One region of the Mesorhizobium sp. M9A.F.Ca.ET.002.03.1.2 genome, then DNA from elsewhere that is predicted to be linked to it. Evidence: riboswitches for the same ligand, from Rfam matches in the RefSeq annotation. Region 1 holds a riboswitch; the other holds the start of a gene.
The links. Region 1 has a riboswitch for cobalamin ahead of EJ066_RS26145 (DUF1636 family protein). Riboswitches for the same ligand answer to the same signal wherever they lie in the genome.
Positions count from the first base shown of each region.

Region 1 (8,560 bases):
TCGCACCGCGATGCCGAGAGCGTCGACCTCCGCCGCAAGCAGCCGTGCGCTTTCGGGCGTCAGGCCGCGAATCTGCAGGCTGCCTCGTGCCGTCACTTCCATGATGCCGTTGCCGTGCCGCAGGGCCGATTCACCTAACCCGATCAAGGATTTCGGCGATAATCCTCCAGCAACCGGATTGAGCCGCACCAGAAGGCCGTCGCCGGTCTGCATCGGCGCGGACAGAGCAGGGCAGGCGCCACGCCGCGAAAAAGCGTTCATGCCGCCACCTCAAGTGCTTGTGCTTCGGCAATCAATGCGGAGAGGTCATCGTCGATCGAATTGCGCAGCGGGTGCCAAAGACCACGCCGCCGCGCCGACAGAAACCGCTCGGCTATGACCTTCGCCGCCGCCGGGTTTTCGCGCAGGATGAAGGCACGAACCTCGGGATCGCCGAGATAGGCGTCGTGCACGGCCTCGATCAGGGTGCCCGATATGGCATGGGTGGTTTCGGCGAAGCCGACGAGCCGGTCGACCGTCTCGGCGAATTCCGAGGCACCGCGCGGGCCGTGGCGCATCTGGCCTGATATGAAACGCGGATTGACAGCACGGGCCCGCACGACACGGGACACCGCCTCGCCAACCGAGCGCGGCGTCGGCTTTTTCGGGTCCGTGGTGTCGAGCACGATGACATCGGCGTTCTTGCCGAGTGCCGCAAGGGCTGCCGAAAATCCGCCGATGAAGGCGACATCGGCCGAGCCTTCCAAAATGTCGCGGCCGGGATCGTCTCCCGGATGGACGAGAAGGTCGGCCTCGGCGATGCGAGTTTCAAACGCGCCGGGCGCTGAGACGCCTTCGCCCTCGCCGCCGCCATAGGCATGCGAGGTGGCGTCGAGGTAGGCGCGGCCGATGTCCTGACGCGCGGCCCAGTCGCCGCTCGATAATAGATCCTCGACGCCGGCGCCGTAAGTGCCGGGCGAGGTGCCGAAAATGCGCGGGCTGATCTTTCCGTCCGCTCGGGTCCTGGCCGCGAGCGGGTTTTCCGATGCGTCCTCGTCGCGGGCGGCGACGGCGTTGGCGGCAGCGTCGATCAGCGCGATCTGCGTCGGGAACATGTCGCGGAACAGGCCTGAAATGCGCCAGGTGACGTCGACGCGCGGGCGGCCAAGCGTGGCCGGCGGCAGCACCTCGATGCCGGTGACGCGACCGGTGGCCGAATCCCATTGCGGCCGGCAACCCATCAGCGCCAGGCCTTGCGCGATCTCCTCGCCGCCGGTGCGAAGCGAGGCCGAGCCCCAGAGGTCGATGACCAGCGAACGCGGCCAGTCGCCATGCGATTGCATATAGGCGCGCACCACCTCTTCCGCCGCCGCCTTGCCCAGATCATAGGCGGTCGGCGTCGGCATTGTGCGCGGGTCTGATGTGAACGGATTGCGGCCGGTCGGCAGCACATCGCGCCGGCCACGCGCTGGGGCACCGGCGGGGCCAGCGGCAATGTGGCGGCCATCAAGGGCTGCGAGGAGTGCCGCCTTCTCGGCCGCCGCACTCTGCTCGCGCAGCGGGTCGACCTCGCCCTCGGGCGAGCGGCCATAGATGTGCAGGCCGTCCTTGATGGCGAAATCCTTGAGGTCGCAGAGCCAGGCGTCGATGCGGCGCAGCGCTTCGTCTGGGGCGTCGGTTCCGGCAACGCCGGCTTCGGAGGCGAGGCCGGTCTTTTGCGCGGTCTCGACGATCAGCCTTGCCAGGCGGTCGCGGCGGCGGCGGTCGAGCCCATCGGCCTGGGCATATTCGTCAACCAGCCGCTCAAGCTGGTGCTGGTTTTCATCGAGCCCAGCGCCGGCCAGCGGCGGCGGCAGATGGCCGAGGGTGACGGCGGCAATGCGCCGCTTGGCCTGTGCGGCCTCACCGGGATTGGAGACGATGAAGGGATAGATGACGGGCAGGGGGCCGGTGACGATCTCGGGAAAGCAGGTTTCCGAGAGCGCGACAGTCTTGCCGGGCAGCCATTCCAGCGTGCCATGTGCGCCGACATGGACGAGGGCATGGACGCCGATTGATTTGCGCAGCCAAAGGCCGAAGGCGATCAACGCATGGCGCGGTGGCAGGGTCGGGTCGTGGTAATCGGCTCGGCGGTCGGCCGAGCGGCCGCGATCGGGGGCGAGCGCCACGGTGATGTTGCCGAAGGTGGCGGCGCGGAAGGGGAAGTGTTTTTCACCTATTTGTCGCGAAGGCTGGCGTTCTGTCGCGCCCCCCTCTGTCCTGCCGGACATCTCCCCCACGAGGGGGGAGATTGGCAGTTCCGCTGCCGGTTCTCTCTCGGCAGCCTTGGAGATTGGCGAAAGCGGTGATGGGGGCGCAATCTCCCCCCAAGTGGGGGAGATGTCCGGCAGGACAGAGGGGGGGGCTTTGACGGTCATCTCGCCGTCTGGCGACCCCCATGCCTCCTCGACGATCCTTAGTGCATCGGCCGGCAGGTCCCGGGAGAGTGCGCGATACTCATCCAAGCCCAATCCATGCCCGCCCTTCTGCAACGCATCCAGCAACTCACGCGGCGTTTGTGGAATCCCCTCAACGGCGTAGCCCTGTTCGCTCAGGTCGTGCAGCATAGCCAGCACGCTCGACGGCACGTCGAGGCCGACGGCGTAGCCGGTGCGTCCCGGCGAGCTCGGATAGTCGGGGATCAGGATGGCGAGCTTGCGCTCCTTGCGCGGCGTCCGCCGCAGGCGGATGAAGGCTTCGACACGGTTCGCCACCTGCGCTACGCGGTCCGGCTCCGGCCGGTTGGCGAACGCGCGGAAGGCCAATGCGGGGTCGGTCTCGCTTTCGCCCTTGAAGGAAATGGCGCCGGCGAGGATGCGGCCGTCGAGCTCCGGCAGCACGACATGCATGGCGAGGTCGGCTGGCGCCAGGCCACGCTGGTTGTTCTGCCAGATCTCGCGTCGTGTCGTCGCGACGATGACCTGGAACACCGGCACGCCGGCGCGGTCGAACAGGGTTTCGACGCCGGGCTCGGCGCCGGAGGCGAAGGCCGTCGCGGTGATGATTACGGCGGGGTTCAGCGCGGCCAGTGCGGTTTCAACAAATGTTAGGGATGCCGAGTCCTTGAGGCTGGAGACGAAGATGGGGACGGGGGCCATGCCGCGCGCGCTCAGCGCCTCAAAAAGGGCGTCGATCGGGGCGACATCTGCGGCCAGCAGCATCGAGCGGTAGAACAGGATGGGCACGACCTTTCCCTCCCCCTTGAAGGGAGGGTGGCCCGCAGGGCCGGGTGGGGTCGCCGCGGCAGTGCGCGGCGTTTTTTTATGTCGGTGCGCTTCAGAGGCGACCCCACCCCCGGCCTTCGGCCGGACCCTCCCCTCAAGGAGGAGGGGGACGACACCGCGTCCCGGCTCGTAAAGCCCCGCCTTCGGCACGCTTACCGGCTCGGCCACTGCCACTTCCGCCCCCGCCAACCCCGCCAGCCTCCGCACCAGCGCCGTCATATTCTCCGGCCCGCCCTCGCGGAAATAGCCGAGCAGGCCGTCCAGCTCTTCGCGCGGCAAGGTCGAGCCTTCGATCAGCCGCAGATCCTCGTCATGGCTCTCGCCGGGCAGCAGCGCCAGTTTTATGCCGCGTGCGCGTGCGGTCGAGGCGAGCTGGTCGCAGCCATAGCGCCACCAGTCGTAGCCACCGAGGATGCGAACCAGAATGACCCTGGCGTGCCGGGCGACACTGTCAATCCAGAGATCGACCGACATCGGATGGCGCAGATCGCGCAAAGCCGCCAGCCGCATCGACGGCAGGCGATCCGCGTCCGTTTTCCACGCCGCCGCCAGCCCGGCCAGATCGCTGTCGGTGAAGGACAGCGCCACGACATCCGCCGGCGTCTGCCTGAGATCGACCGGCTCGGCGAGATCGTCGAGCGAGGCGGATGTGGTGGTGAGGATGTGCATCGCGGTTCGTGCCTGAGGTCAGCCGGCGAGAATACGCTCAATCGCCGGGCGGTTCAGCCCTTTCAGGCCGATGACGACGAGGCGCGAGCGACGGTCGTCCTCAGCGGTCCAGGCGCGGTCGTAATAGTGATTGACGCGCGGACCGACGGCCTGGAGCAAGAGCCGCATCGGCTTGCCGCCAACCTCGACGAAACCCTTGACGCGCAGCACGTTTTCTTCTTCCGCCGCAGTGGCGACGCGCAAGGCCAACTCGTCTGGATTGGCGATCGACGGAATATCGATAACGAATGAGTCGAAATCGTCGTGCTCGTGGTCGAGCTCGTCGTCGTGATGGGTCTTGCGGTTCTCGATGTCGTCCTCGACGGCAAGGCCGAGGCCGAGCAGCACAGAGGGATCGACCTTACCTTGCGAGGTCGGCACGATCTTGACGGCGCGCGCAGCGTGCTCGCCGATGATGGCGTTGGCGCGGGCCGAGCCGGCGGCGTCCATCAGGTCGCTCTTCGACAATATGATCAGGTCGGCGCAGGCGAGCTGGTCCTCGAACACCTCCTCGACCGGATCGTCATGGTCGAGCGTGTCGTCCTGCGCGCGCTGCGCCTGCAGGGCGTCCATGTCGTTGGCGACGCGGCCTTCGGCCAGCGCCGGTCCGTCGACCACGGCAATAACGCCATCGACCGTCACCCGGCTCTTCACCGTCGGCCACTGGAAGGCCTGAACCAGCGGCTTCGGCAAAGCGAGGCCCGAGGTTTCGATAAGGATATGGTCGACCCTCGGCGTCAGCGACAGGATCTGGTCGAGCGCCGGGACGAAATCGTCGGCGACGGTGCAGCAGATGCAGCCATTGGCCAGTTCGACGACGTTTTCCTCTGGGCAGGTGTCGATGCCGCAGCCTTTCAGGATCTCGCCGTCAATGCCAACGTCGCCGAACTCGTTGACGATGATGGCCAGCCGCTTGCCCCCGGCGTTTTCGAGCAGATGGCGGATCAGCGTCGTCTTGCCGGCGCCGAGGAAGCCGGTGACGACTGTGCAGGGCACGCGGGAGACGGAAGCGGTCATGTCAGGTCCTTCAAAAGGTCGAGGGAAGGGATGCGGGCGATGAGGCCACGCTTCAGGCAGTCGGGGCGGCCGCGCCATGGAATGAGACCGTCCGTCGAGGTGGCGAAGAGCTTTGCGCCAGCGACGAGATCGGCGCCGCTGGTCACGGTCAGGTCGCCGAAGACGTAACTCCAGCAGCCCTCGCGCAAAATCGCCGCGCTCAGTCGGCGCTTGCAGTTGCCGAGGCATTCGACCGTGCGGATGCGGATATCTTCGCCTGATGCGGCGCGGCGCGTGTCTTCGGCAAGCAATTCGCCGGCGCGGGGATGACCGTCGGAGCCGGTCTCGTCGCGGCAGGAGGCGCAGACGATCACGGTGACGCCGGCCAAGGCATCACAATCGCGGGACAATACGCCCGCTGTCTCAGCCGAAAAACTGCTGTCGCGTTCCAAATCAGGCTCCTTGCCCGGAAAACCCGCCAGGCGATCGGATTCTTAAGTCCTAGACGGCAGGTCTCCTGGCTCGCGAGTCGTCGCCTTGGTGCCGCCTTCCCGGGACCATCCCAGTGGTTTTCGGCCTTGGCTCGTCGCTTACAGTTGCGGGGACAGCCGCGGATTTGAAATCGAGATTTCGCACCGCATTCCCTCTTGGCTCCTCCCTTTGCCGAGAGGAGACCGTCTGAACCGGATTTAGGCTTGTGGAGGCAGGCGTGTCAACGCATGGTTACGACGCGGCGATGTCGGCCAGCGCCGAACCCAGGTCTCCGGCCGGTGTCACCTCGATGCGTTCGAGACCGAGCCAGCCCTGCATTTGTTTCAACTCCTCGAAAAGTTCGGCGGCGGTTTGCGGCGGGGCGCCGGGCTCGGCATAGGCGGCATGGACGCGCAGCACGCCGGCGGGGCGGTCGGCCTTGAGGTCGACGCGCGCCACGATCCTTTCGCCGAGCAGGAACGGCAGCACATAATAGCCGTACTGGCGCTTTTCGGCAGGGGTATAGATCTCGATGCGATAGCGGAAGTCGAACAGTCGTTCCGCGCGCGCCCGCTCGAAGACGACCGGATCGAACGGGGCGAGCAGCGCGCGTGCCTCGATCCTGCGCGGAAAACGGGCGTCCTTGTGAAGATAGGCTGTTTTGTCCCAGCCTTCGACGCGCACCGGCAAAAGATCGCTTGCGTCGACCAGTTCCTCGATCCGGCCCTTGATGTCAGCGGGAGAGAGGCGGAAGTAGTCGCGCAGGTCGCCCGCCGTCGCGACGCCGTGGGCTCGCGCGGAAATGCGCAGCAATTCGCGGTGCGCATCCTCAGGGGAGGGCACCGGCAAGCTGAGTATCGCCGGCGGCAGCACGCGCTCCGGCAGATCATAGAGCCGCTCGAAGCCACGACGCGACGCCGTGGTGATACGGCCAGCCCAGAACAGCCATTCGAAAGCGTGCTTGGCGTCGCTCCAGCCCCACCAGCCGCCCGAGCCCTTCTGGCCTTCGAGGGCGGAGGCGGCAATCGGGCCGCGCGACACAACCTCGCGGTAAATATCTTCAATGTAGGCGGCGCGTTCGCGCCCCCACTTGGCCAGCCCGTTATACATTTCCTCGCCGCGCTCGGCCCGCTCCATGCGCCAGCGCATCAGGGGATAGGTTTCGACCGGCAGAAAGGACGCTTCGTGCGCCCAGTATTCGAAGACCTTGCGCTTGCGCGTCACGGCGGCGTTGTCGAGCAGCGCGAGCGGGTAGGGGCCAAGCCGCGAATAGAGCGGCATATAGTGGGCGCGCACCACCGCGCTGACGGAATCGATCTGCAGCAGGCCGGTCCGGCCAAGCACACGGGCCAGATGGCGGCGATCAGGCGTGCCGTTCGGCCTGACATCGGTAAAGCCCTGTGCGGCAAGCGCGATGCGCCGGGCCATGGCGAGCGAGATTTTTTCCTTCATACAGACGGCACTCTGTTGGCGTTCGATCAAAGGTAGAGCGATGATTCCGCGCCATGCTAGCAGGGTTTTGGCGGCATCCATGTCAGGAGAGAAAAGTGGAGTAAAAAGTGAAGGAAATCAAACAGGAGCGGATCGGACCAGTTTATCCGGATATGCCGTCCAGCACCCATGTTTTGAACAAGGTTTGACTTGCTTCGCCGAAAGCCCTGCGCTAACCCTCGCCGCGTTGCAGCATAGAGCCCCCTAAAACGGTTCAGTGGTTAAACTGTCACGCTTCCGCAAGTGGGTCCGGTGCTGTAATCAGAGTGGATTGGCCGCCAACGGAAAGCTGCAGCATGAACGCATTGTTGAGTTCGTACCTGCCCATCGTCCTGTTCATCGGCGTGGCGCTGGTCGTCGGCCTGGCGCTGCTTGCCGCGCCGTTCCTGGTGGCTTACCGCAATCCCGATCCGGAAAAGCTTTCCGCCTATGAGTGCGGCTTCAACTCGTTCGACGACGCCCGCATGAAGTTCGACATCCGCTTCTACCTGGTGTCGATCCTGTTCATCATCTTCGATCTGGAGGTGGCCTTCCTGTTTCCGTGGGCGGTGTCCTTCAGCCAGATCGGCATGCTCGGTTTCTGGTCGATGATGGTGTTCCTGGCGGTGCTGACCATCGGCTTTGCCTATGAATGGAAGAAAGGAGCGCTGGAATGGGATTGAGCGACAATTCCGGCACGCTCGTCGCGCCGAAGCCAAAAGGCATTCTCGACCCCAGCACCGGAAAGCCGGTGGGGGCGAATGATCCCTTCTTTCTCGAAATCAACAACGAGCTTGCCGACAAGGGTTTTCTCGTCACCTCGACCGAGGCGTTGATCACCTGGGCGCGCAGCGGCTCGCTGATGTTCATGACCTTCGGTCTTGCCTGCTGTGCGGTCGAGATGATCCATACCTCGATGCCGCGCTATGACTCGGAGAGGTTCGGTGTTGCTCCTCGCGCGTCTCCGCGCCAGTCCGACATCATGATCGTCGCCGGCACGCTGACCAACAAGATGGCGCCGGCGCTGCGCAAGGTCTACGACCAGATGCCGGAGCCGCGCTACGTCATCTCGATGGGCTCGTGCGCCAATGGCGGCGGCTACTACCACTATTCCTATTCGGTGGTGCGCGGCTGCGACCGCGTCGTGCCGGTCGATATCTACGTGCCCGGCTGTCCGCCGAGTGCGGAAGCGCTGCTCTACGGCATCCTTCTGTTGCAAAAGAAGATCCGCCGCACCGGCACGATCGAGCGGTGAGCGGGATGATGAAGCTGTCGTTGAATGAACTCTCGACCTATCTCGGCGAGAAGCTGAGCGGCCGGATCGGCGATGCGGTGTTTGCCTATGGCGAACTCACCATCTCTGTCGAGCCGCGCGATCTGATCGAGGTGGTCACCTTCCTGCGCGACGATAAAAACTGCCAGTTCATCTCGATCATCGACGTCTGCGGCGCCGATTATCCGTCGCGGGCCAAACGCTTCGACGTCGTCTATCATCTGCTGTCGCCGAAGCAGAATATTCGCGTCCGCATCAAGGTCCAGGCCGACGAGGAGATCGTGGTGCCGTCGATTACCGGCGTTTATCCCGGCGCCGACTGGTTCGAACGCGAAACCTACGATCTCTATGGCGTGCTGTTTTCGGGCCATCCCGATCTCAGGCGGATTCTGACCGATTA
Region 1 is NZ_CP034443.1:5,391,267-5,399,826, reverse strand. It holds partial or broken gene cobG (precorrin-3B synthase) at 1-261, opposite strand, end outside; gene EJ066_RS26155 (cobaltochelatase subunit CobN) at 258-3,911, opposite strand; gene cobW (cobalamin biosynthesis protein CobW) at 3,930-4,967, opposite strand; gene EJ066_RS26145 (DUF1636 family protein) at 4,964-5,398, opposite strand; cobalamin riboswitch at 5,436-5,640, opposite strand; gene EJ066_RS26140 (winged helix-turn-helix domain-containing protein) at 5,670-6,869, opposite strand; gene EJ066_RS26135 (NADH-quinone oxidoreductase subunit A) at 7,205-7,570, shown strand; gene EJ066_RS26130 (NADH-quinone oxidoreductase subunit B) at 7,561-8,142, shown strand; gene EJ066_RS26125 (NADH-quinone oxidoreductase subunit C) at 8,151-8,560, shown strand, end outside.

Region 2 (8,560 bases), 2.9 Mb from region 1:
CGGACTTTTGCGACGTCGATCCGATGTTCGGCACACTGGCCGATTTCGATGCGCTGACCGCCGAGGCGCACAGGCTAGGGCTCAAGGTGATGATCGACGAGGTGCTGTCGCATACCGCCGACAGCCATCCGTGGTTCAAGGAAAGCCGCTCGAACCGCACCAATCCCAAGGCGGACTGGTATGTCTGGGCAGACGCAAAGCCCGACGGCACGCCGCCCAACAACTGGCTGTCGATCTTCGGCGGCTCGGCCTGGCAGTGGGACACCAGCCGCCAGCAATATTACCTGCATAATTTCCTGGCCGAGCAGCCCGATCTCAACTTCCACAGCCGCGCGGTCCAGGACGCGCTGCTCGACGTCACCCGCTACTGGCTGGAACGCGGCGTCGACGGCTTCCGTCTCGACACCATCAACTTCTACTTCCACAGCCAGGGCCTGGAGGACAATCCGCCGCTGCCGCCCGAAGAGCGCAACGACCAGACCGCTCCTTCCGTCAACCCTTACAACTACCAGGACCATCTCTACGACAAGAGCCGCCCCGAAAACCTCGGCTTCCTCGAACGCTTCCGCGCCCTGCTCGACGAATATCCGGCGACGGCCGCGGTCGGCGAAGTCGGCGATTCACAGCGCGGGCTGGAGGTGGTGGCGGCCTATACCGCCGGCAGCAAGCGCGTGCATATGTGCTACTCGTTCGACTTCCTGGCGCCTGAAAAGATCAGCGCGGCAAAGGTGCGTTCGGTGCTGGAGGCGTTCGGCAAGGTCGCCAGCGACGGCTGGTCGTGCTGGGCCTTCTCCAACCATGACGTGATGCGCCCTGCCTCGCGCTGGGCAGCCGGCGAGGCCGACCCGACCGCTTATCTCAAGGTGATCTCGGCGCTGCTGATGTCGCTGCGCGGCTCCGTCTGCATCTATCAGGGCGAGGAACTCGGGCTCGGCGAAGCCGAGTTGCAGTTCGAGGACCTGCAGGACCCCTACGGCATCCGCTTCTGGCCGGAATTCAAGGGCCGCGACGGCTGCCGCACGCCGATGGTCTGGGATGGCGCCGCCATGAATGGCGGCTTCTCCAAGGCAAAGCCATGGCTGCCCGTGCCCGCCAAGCACCTTTCGCAAGCGGTCGATATGCAGCAGGGCGACGATGCCTCGCTGCTTGAACACTACCGGCGCTTTCTCGCCTTCCGCCGTTTGCATCCGGCGCTGGCCAAGGGCGATATCGACTTCATCGAAAGCGAGGGCGATACAGTCGCCTTCACGCGCCGCGAGGGCAACGAGCAGATCGTCTGCGTCTTCAACCTCGGCGGCCGACCGGCCGAAATCGATCTCGGCGGACGCTCGCTGCAGCCCTTGCCGGGGCACGGGTTTTCGGGACAGACTGGCGCCGGCTCCATCCGCCTCGGCGGCTACGGCGCCTGGTTCGGGCGTATCGACTGAATTTGCAATTCACTGGAGGGAATCATGGCCGATGTCACGCTAAGGCAAGTGAAGAAATCATACGGCAATCTCAACATTCTCCACGGCATCGACCTCGACATAAAGTCGGGCGAGTTCATCGTCTTCGTCGGCCCTTCGGGCTGTGGCAAGTCGACCTTGCTGCGCTCCATAGCCGGGCTTGAGGAAATCACTTCCGGGGAGCTCAAGATCGCCGGCGAAGTGGTGAACGACGTGCCGCCGTCGAAGCGTGGCATCGCCATGGTGTTCCAGTCCTATGCGCTCTATCCGCACATGACCGTCTACGACAACATGGCGTTCTCGATGAAGATCGGCAAGGAGAGCAAGGCCGAGATCGACAAGCGCGTGCGCCAGGCGGCGGAGATCCTGCAGCTGACCAAATATCTCGACCGCTTGCCCAAGGCGATGTCGGGCGGCCAGCGCCAGCGTGTCGCCATCGGCCGCGCCATCGTGCGCAACCCGAAGGTATTCCTGTTCGACGAACCGCTGTCGAACCTCGACGCGGCGCTGCGCGTCGCCACCCGCATCGAGATCGCCAAGCTCAAGGAGTCGATGCCTGCCACGACGATGATCTACGTCACCCACGACCAGGTCGAGGCGATGACGCTGGCCGACCGCATCGTCGTGCTCAAGGAAGGCCATATCGAGCAGGTCGGCACGCCGATGGAGCTCTACAAGAAACCCGGCAATCTGTTCGTCGCCCAGTTCATCGGCTCGCCGGCCATGAACATCCTGCCGGCGACGATCGACAAACCAGGCAACCCGACGGTCGTCAGCCATGTCGGCGGACGCAAGGCGACGGTGCCGATCGCCACCCCGGCATCGGCGAAGGGTGCTTCGGTGAGCTTTGGTGTCCGGCCGGAGGATCTGATGATCGCCACCGGCGCGGATTATCTATTCGAGGGAACGGTGGACTATGTCGAGCAGCTCGGCGAGGTCCAGCTCGTCTATGTCGACATCGGCCGTGCCGACCTGCCGCTGGTGACCAAGCTGCCAGGCAATGTCGAGGTCAAGCGGGGTGCTGCGCTGCGGTTGAGTGCCGATGCCGGCGACCTGCATATTTTCGACGCCGACGGACATTCCTTCACACTCCACCAGGCGGAAGCAAAGGCTGCTTGAGACCGGCAGCCGAACTGCCTGACATAAGCGGTTTGGCGAAGGCAAAAACAAGAGCGGCGGGCAAAGCCCGCCGCTCTTGTGCGTTCAGGTCGCTGTTAGCGGCCGAACAGGTCGCGGTCGCTGCCGTGGACCGGCTTCTCGTCAGCCGGAACCGGATTCTGCGCCGGGGCCGAATTCTGGATCGAAGCCGTGTACGAGCTGTCGACCGCGGCGGCCGGCTGGTTGGCGCCATTCGATCCATAGTTGTCGCTACCGGCAAAAGCGCTGCCGGAGATGGCCAGAATGGCGGCGGTGGCAAGAACAATCTTTTTCATTTCAGTACTCCTGGATTTTCGTATTCCACCAGCGCAGCGGGCAAATGCCGCCGCTCTCTGTTGTTGACCATGATCTTTTCCGAAAACCGGTTTCCACTTTTTGCTTCGCTGACCTTCAGTTCGGGATCATGGTCCGGAATCGGCTGTTAGTTGTTGCCGAAGAGGTTACGGTCGCTGCCGTGGGCAGGCTTCTCGTCGGCCGGAACCGGATTCTGCGCCGGGGCCGAATTCCGAACCGCAGCCGTGTACGAGCTGTCGACCGCAACGGCCGGCTGGTTGGCGCCGTCAGACCCATAATGGTCACTGCCTTCAGCAAAGGCGCTGCCGGTGATGGCCAGAACGGCGACGGCAGCAAGAGCGATCTTTTTCATTTTAACTACTCCAGTATCTTAGTTTCCCGTCCGTCCAGCGGCGTGTCTTGGGAGGAATTCGCGTCGTTCGGACAGCCCCGATGTGGGAAGGCCATTCGGCAGATTCCAATCACGAAGTTGTTCCGCGTGGACCAAGAATCTGCATCTTGAAATTGCGCCAGAGGCTCCTACAACCACAATTTTATGCTATATTATCAATTGGTTAGCTGAATCGCGCCATCCGGCCATTTGACGGATCGGCGAACTTGCGTTCACACTGTCCTGCACGCAGTGTCAACAGAAACGAACCGTTCGGTTCGATTTTAGAAACCGCTTAAAAAGCATTTTGAAGCCCGCTAACGAATCGTTGACCATTTCGGGCTCCAACAACGGCCCAATCCGGCATGCCTTGCAGCCAACGGCGCTCCCAGCCGGGTCGCAATTTCACCTCCCTCAAATTCCAGCCCGCAGGATTCGCGGCCGTGTCGCGCCGCATGGATACGATGTCGCTTTCATGCCGACAGTCAGCCGGCCGCCATGATTAGATCATGCCATCTCAGGTGCCGCTTGGTGACGACCAGGCGGAGAATTGGGAAGCCGGTCAGAACCCGGCGCTGCCCCCGCAACGGTGGTGGAGTTCAAGTCGCAACGGGAGACCACTGGGCCACAAGCCTGGGAAGGTGTCGCGGCCGTCCGTAAGGACACTCCAGAGCCCGGAAACCAGCCCGAGATTCGAGACTCGACTGATCGCGGTGGGCGGTCAAGAGGCGGGTAGTGCATGCCCGGCCGTATCGCCGGCGTGCAGCCGATCCTTCCTCCATCACCACCAGTTCAGTCCTTGGAGCGACGTGCGTCCACTTGGACGCACAAAGTACGCTCCAAGACTTTGAATCTGCGCATCGTGCTTTCCGAAAATCGATTCCGATTTTCGGGCCGATGCGACGAGTATGAGGACAGGACATGGATGCGCGCAACGACATGCTGAGGCTCTTGCACGGCCGCAGGGAAGGCTATTCGCTGGAACAGCCCTTCTACACCGATGCCGATTTCTTCAAGCTCGACATGGAGCTGATCTGGTATCGCGACTGGCTGTTCATCGGCCACGATTGCGAGTTCCCGAAGCCGGGCAGCTACATCACCGCCCAGATCGGCGACTATCCGGTCGTGCTGGTCCGCGACCAGCACGGCCAGATCAACGCCTTCCACAATTCCTGCCGGCATCGCGGCAGCCGCGTCTGCAACGCCGACAAGGGCACGGCGGCGAAGCTCGTCTGTCCCTATCACCAGTGGACCTACGAGCTGGACGGCCGGCTTTTGTTCGCAAGGCAGATGGCGGATGGTTTCGACAAGAGCCAGTTCGGCCTGAAGCCGGTCGCCTGCGAAAGCATCAGTGGCTACATCTTCATCTGCCTGGCCAAGGAGCCCGCGGATTTCGCGCCGATGCGCGCCATGATCGAGCCTTACCTCCTGCCGCACCGGCTGCGCGAGGCAAAGGTCGCCTTCGAATCGACCATCGTCGAGAAGGGCAACTGGAAGCTCGTCTGGGAGAACAACCGCGAGTGCTACCATTGCGCCGGCAACCATCCGGAACTGTGCAAGACATTCCCGGAAGCACCGACCGTGACCGGCGTGCAGGGCGCCGACAGCGACCCGGAAATGCTCGCGCATTGGGCCAAATGCGAGGCGGCGGGCTTGCCGAGCAGGTTCCGCATCGATCCGGCCGGGCAGTATCGCGCCACCCGCGCGCCGCTGCTGCGCGACGCCGTCAGCTATACGATGACGGGACGGCGCGCGGTAAAGAAGAACCTTTCCGACAGCGTTTCGACCGACCGCATCGGCTCGCTGCTGCTCTACCACTATCCGACGACCTGGAACCACATCCTCGGCGATCACGCGGTCACCTTCCGCGTGCTGCCGATCAGCGCCACCGAAACGGCCGTCACCACCAAATGGCTTGTCCACAAGGACGCGGTCGAAGGCATCGACTACGACCTCGCCGAACTCACCCATGTCTGGACCGAGACCAACGACCAGGACCGCCGCATCGTCGAGGAAAACGCCTTCGGCATCCTGTCGCCGGCCTATGAGCCCGGCCCCTATTCGGAGCTGCATGAGGGCGGCGTCATCCAGTTCGTCGAATGGTACGCCTCCTTCATCGGACCGCGCCTTGCCGAGGACGGCCGGCCGGCGTTGCGCAGCGTCGCCTGAAAAAGCTCAAGGGAATGAATGCGATGACGGACCTCGGGCTCTACCGCCATCTCGACGAGATGACGCCCTGGAACGACAGGCTCCAGGTGCTGGAAGTGATCGGCGTCAGCGACGAGGCGCCTGACGTGAAGACCTTCACCTTCCGCTCCGACAACCAGACCTGGTTCCGCTATAAACCCGGGCAGTTCGTGACGCTGGAACTGCCGACCAGCGAAGGGCCGCTGCTGCGGACCTATACGCTGTCGTCCTCGCCGTCGCGGCCGTTCTCCATTGCGGTGACGGTGAAAGCGCAGGCCGGCAGCATCGGCACACGCTGGATGTTCGATAATCTGAAACCCGGCATTCACGTGAAAGCCTATGGGCCGACGGGCGACTTTTCGCTGCACAGCCATCCCGCGGCCAAGTATCTGTTCGTCTCGGCCGGCTCCGGCGTGACGCCGATGATGTCGATGCTGCGCTGGCTGAACGACTGCGCGCCTTGGACCGATGTCGGCTTCGTCAACTGCGCGCGAAAGCCCGAGGAGATCATCTTCCGCAAGGAGCTCGAATTGCTCGGCAGCCGCATGCCGGGTCTGACGCTCGGCTTCATGATCGAGGAGCGCTCCAGCCGCGAGGGCTGGTTCGGCCATATGGGCCGGATAGACGCAATCCGGCTGCCGCTGCTGGCGCCCGATTTTCGCGAGCGCGAAGTCTTCTGCTGCGGCCCTGATCCGTTCATGCGCGCCGTGCGGCAGATGCTGGAGGCCGCCGGCTTCGACATGGCCAGCTATCATCAGGAAAGCTTTGCGGCACCGGCGGTGGAGGAAATACCGGCCCCGTTTGCCTCGCCGGCAGAAGGTGGGGTCGATATCCCTGGCGAAGCCGCAACGCCGATCCGATTCTCGCTTTCGGATGTCGATGCCGAATGCCTTGCCGGCCAGACCGTGCTGCAGACGGCGCGCGCTTCGAGCGTAAGAATCCCCGCGGCCTGCGAGTTCGGCCTGTGCGGAACCTGCAAGGTGAAAAAGGTCTCGGGCGACGTCGAAATGAGCCACAATGGCGGCATCCTCGATCACGAGATCGATGACGGCTTCATCCTCGCCTGCTGCTCGAAGCCGCTGACGGCGCTGGAAATCGAGGCCTGAGACGACAGGCTGAACGGCAGCACACCCGCTTAAAGCGCGTCGCGCCTGAAAGGATTCACGCGCTTTAAGTTCTTGTTCTTATGCATGTCGTTATCCCAAAACCGCTGCGCACTTTTGGGCGACATGCATTAGACCCCGTAGCGTTCGGTGCGGATGAGGCCTGCCGGAACGCCGGCATTTATCAGCGCCTCGGCAGCGGCCGACACGAAGGCATTCGAACCACAGACAAAGGCGAACCTTAGCGGCGCGGGAAGCCGCACTATTGATTGCGCCATCATCGCGGCATCGACCCGCCGCGAATGATCCGCCGGGCGCCGGGCCGGCTCGCGGGTCAGCGTCAGCACCAGATCGAAGCCGTCCCGGCGATCGTGGAAGTCGATCAGCTCGTCGCGAAAGATCACCTCGTTCCAGACACGCGCGGAAAACACCAACGCCATGGGCACCGCCGATTTCAGCGCGGCTCGATGGCGGATCATCGCCATCAGCGGCACCACGCCCGACCCGCCGCCGACCAGCAGAAGCGGGCCGCCGTCGCTGTCGGACCAGACGAAGTGGCCGCCGAGCGGGCCGCGCAATTCGACCTCGTCGCCGACCGCCGCCACCTCATGAAAGAACGGCGAGACCTCGCCGTCGTCTAACCTTTCGATCGCCAGTTCGATCGTCTCGCCCGATTCCGGCGCCGAGGCGATGGAGTAGGAGCGGCGCGCCTGATAGCCGTCCGGCGCCGTCAGCCTGACATCGACATGCTGCCCGGCACGATAGGCGAAAGGCCGCGACGGCCGGAGGAAAAAGCTGGTGACGCGCGGCGTGCGCTTTTCGATCCGGGTGATGGTGACCGTCTGCCAGGGCGACTGCGCCGCCGGCCCGTCGCTCATGGATCGCCCGTATAGCGCTGCTCGCGCCACGGGTCGCCATAGATGTGGTAGCCACGCAGTTCCCAGAAACCCGGCTCGTCGCGCTCGGTGAACTGCAAGCCGTTCAGCCACTTGGCCGATTTCCAGAAGTAGAGATGCGGAACCAGCAGCCGCGCCGGGCCGCCATGGTCCGGCGTGATCGGCTTGCCTTCGTAGAGCAGCGCCACCATCGCCTTGCCGGTGGTGAGATCCTTCGTCGGCACGTTGGTTGTATAGCCGTCGAAAGACAGCGCCAGCGTGAAGGGGCTCAGTGGCTCGATGCCGGCATCCGCCAGAATGTCGTCGACCAGCACGCCCTGCCACGCCGTGTCGAACTTGGTCCACGCGGTGACACAATGGATGTCGCGGGTCATCTTGGTCAGCGGCAGCGCGTTGAATTCCTTCCAATTCCACGTCTTGACCGGCCGCGGTCCGTGCTTGAGCGTGAACGACCACTCCTCGGTGCGCACGCGCGGCGTCGGCCCGGCCGACAGCACCGGAAACCCTTGCTCGAGGTATTGGCCGGGCGGGATACGCGCATCCGTGTCGGTGGGGGGCTTTCGCCCGGAGAAGCCGCGGGTGACCATCGAGACAATCCGTTTGCTTGGGGCCGTTTGCTTGGGGCCGTTTGCTGGAAGGCCGTCTGCCGGCCTGCACCAGTCTTCTCGAAGATGCTCTGGCGGGCAACCGAAATCTTGGCCGCGACAGAACCGGAAAATAAAAAACCCGCCTCGCGGCGGGTCGTCGGCGCAAATCAGCACCGTGAAATAATTCCTAGCATAACTGCCCTCACATGTCAAGTTGAAACTACCCGTGGTTGCAAGACAATCGCTTCAGGTTTGCCCTGAGTTCGCATGTCTTCCCGTCCTGCCGAAGCCTCCTATGCGCCTATCCCGTCTGTTCGCTTGAGATAGAAAGTGGCGATTTCGCGCATTCGCCTGGCGTCGAAGCTCGGTCCATGGCCGCCATGGCCGATGCGGATCGGCAGGTCGAGCAGCCGCTGCATCGTCCGGCGATAGGCGGCGCGGTCGGAGTCCGGCAGGTCGTCGATCAGCATGGCATCGTAGATGGCGTCGCCGGCGAAGAACAGGCCGTCGGCCTCATCGA
Region 2 is NZ_CP034443.1:1,879,471-1,888,030, reverse strand. It holds gene EJ066_RS09490 (alpha-glucosidase) at 1-1,427, shown strand, start outside; gene ugpC (sn-glycerol-3-phosphate ABC transporter ATP-binding protein UgpC) at 1,452-2,564, shown strand; gene EJ066_RS09480 (DUF680 domain-containing protein) at 2,660-2,878, opposite strand; gene EJ066_RS09475 (DUF680 domain-containing protein) at 3,025-3,249, opposite strand; cobalamin riboswitch at 3,770-3,972, shown strand; gene EJ066_RS09465 (aromatic ring-hydroxylating dioxygenase subunit alpha) at 4,189-5,436, shown strand; gene EJ066_RS09460 (hybrid-cluster NAD(P)-dependent oxidoreductase) at 5,460-6,560, shown strand; gene EJ066_RS09455 (FAD-binding oxidoreductase) at 6,689-7,435, opposite strand; gene EJ066_RS09450 (molybdopterin-dependent oxidoreductase) at 7,432-8,040, opposite strand; gene EJ066_RS09445 (MBL fold metallo-hydrolase) at 8,334-8,560, opposite strand, start outside.
Region 2: another riboswitch for cobalamin. It lies ahead of EJ066_RS09465 (aromatic ring-hydroxylating dioxygenase subunit alpha); the one in region 1 lies ahead of EJ066_RS26145 (DUF1636 family protein).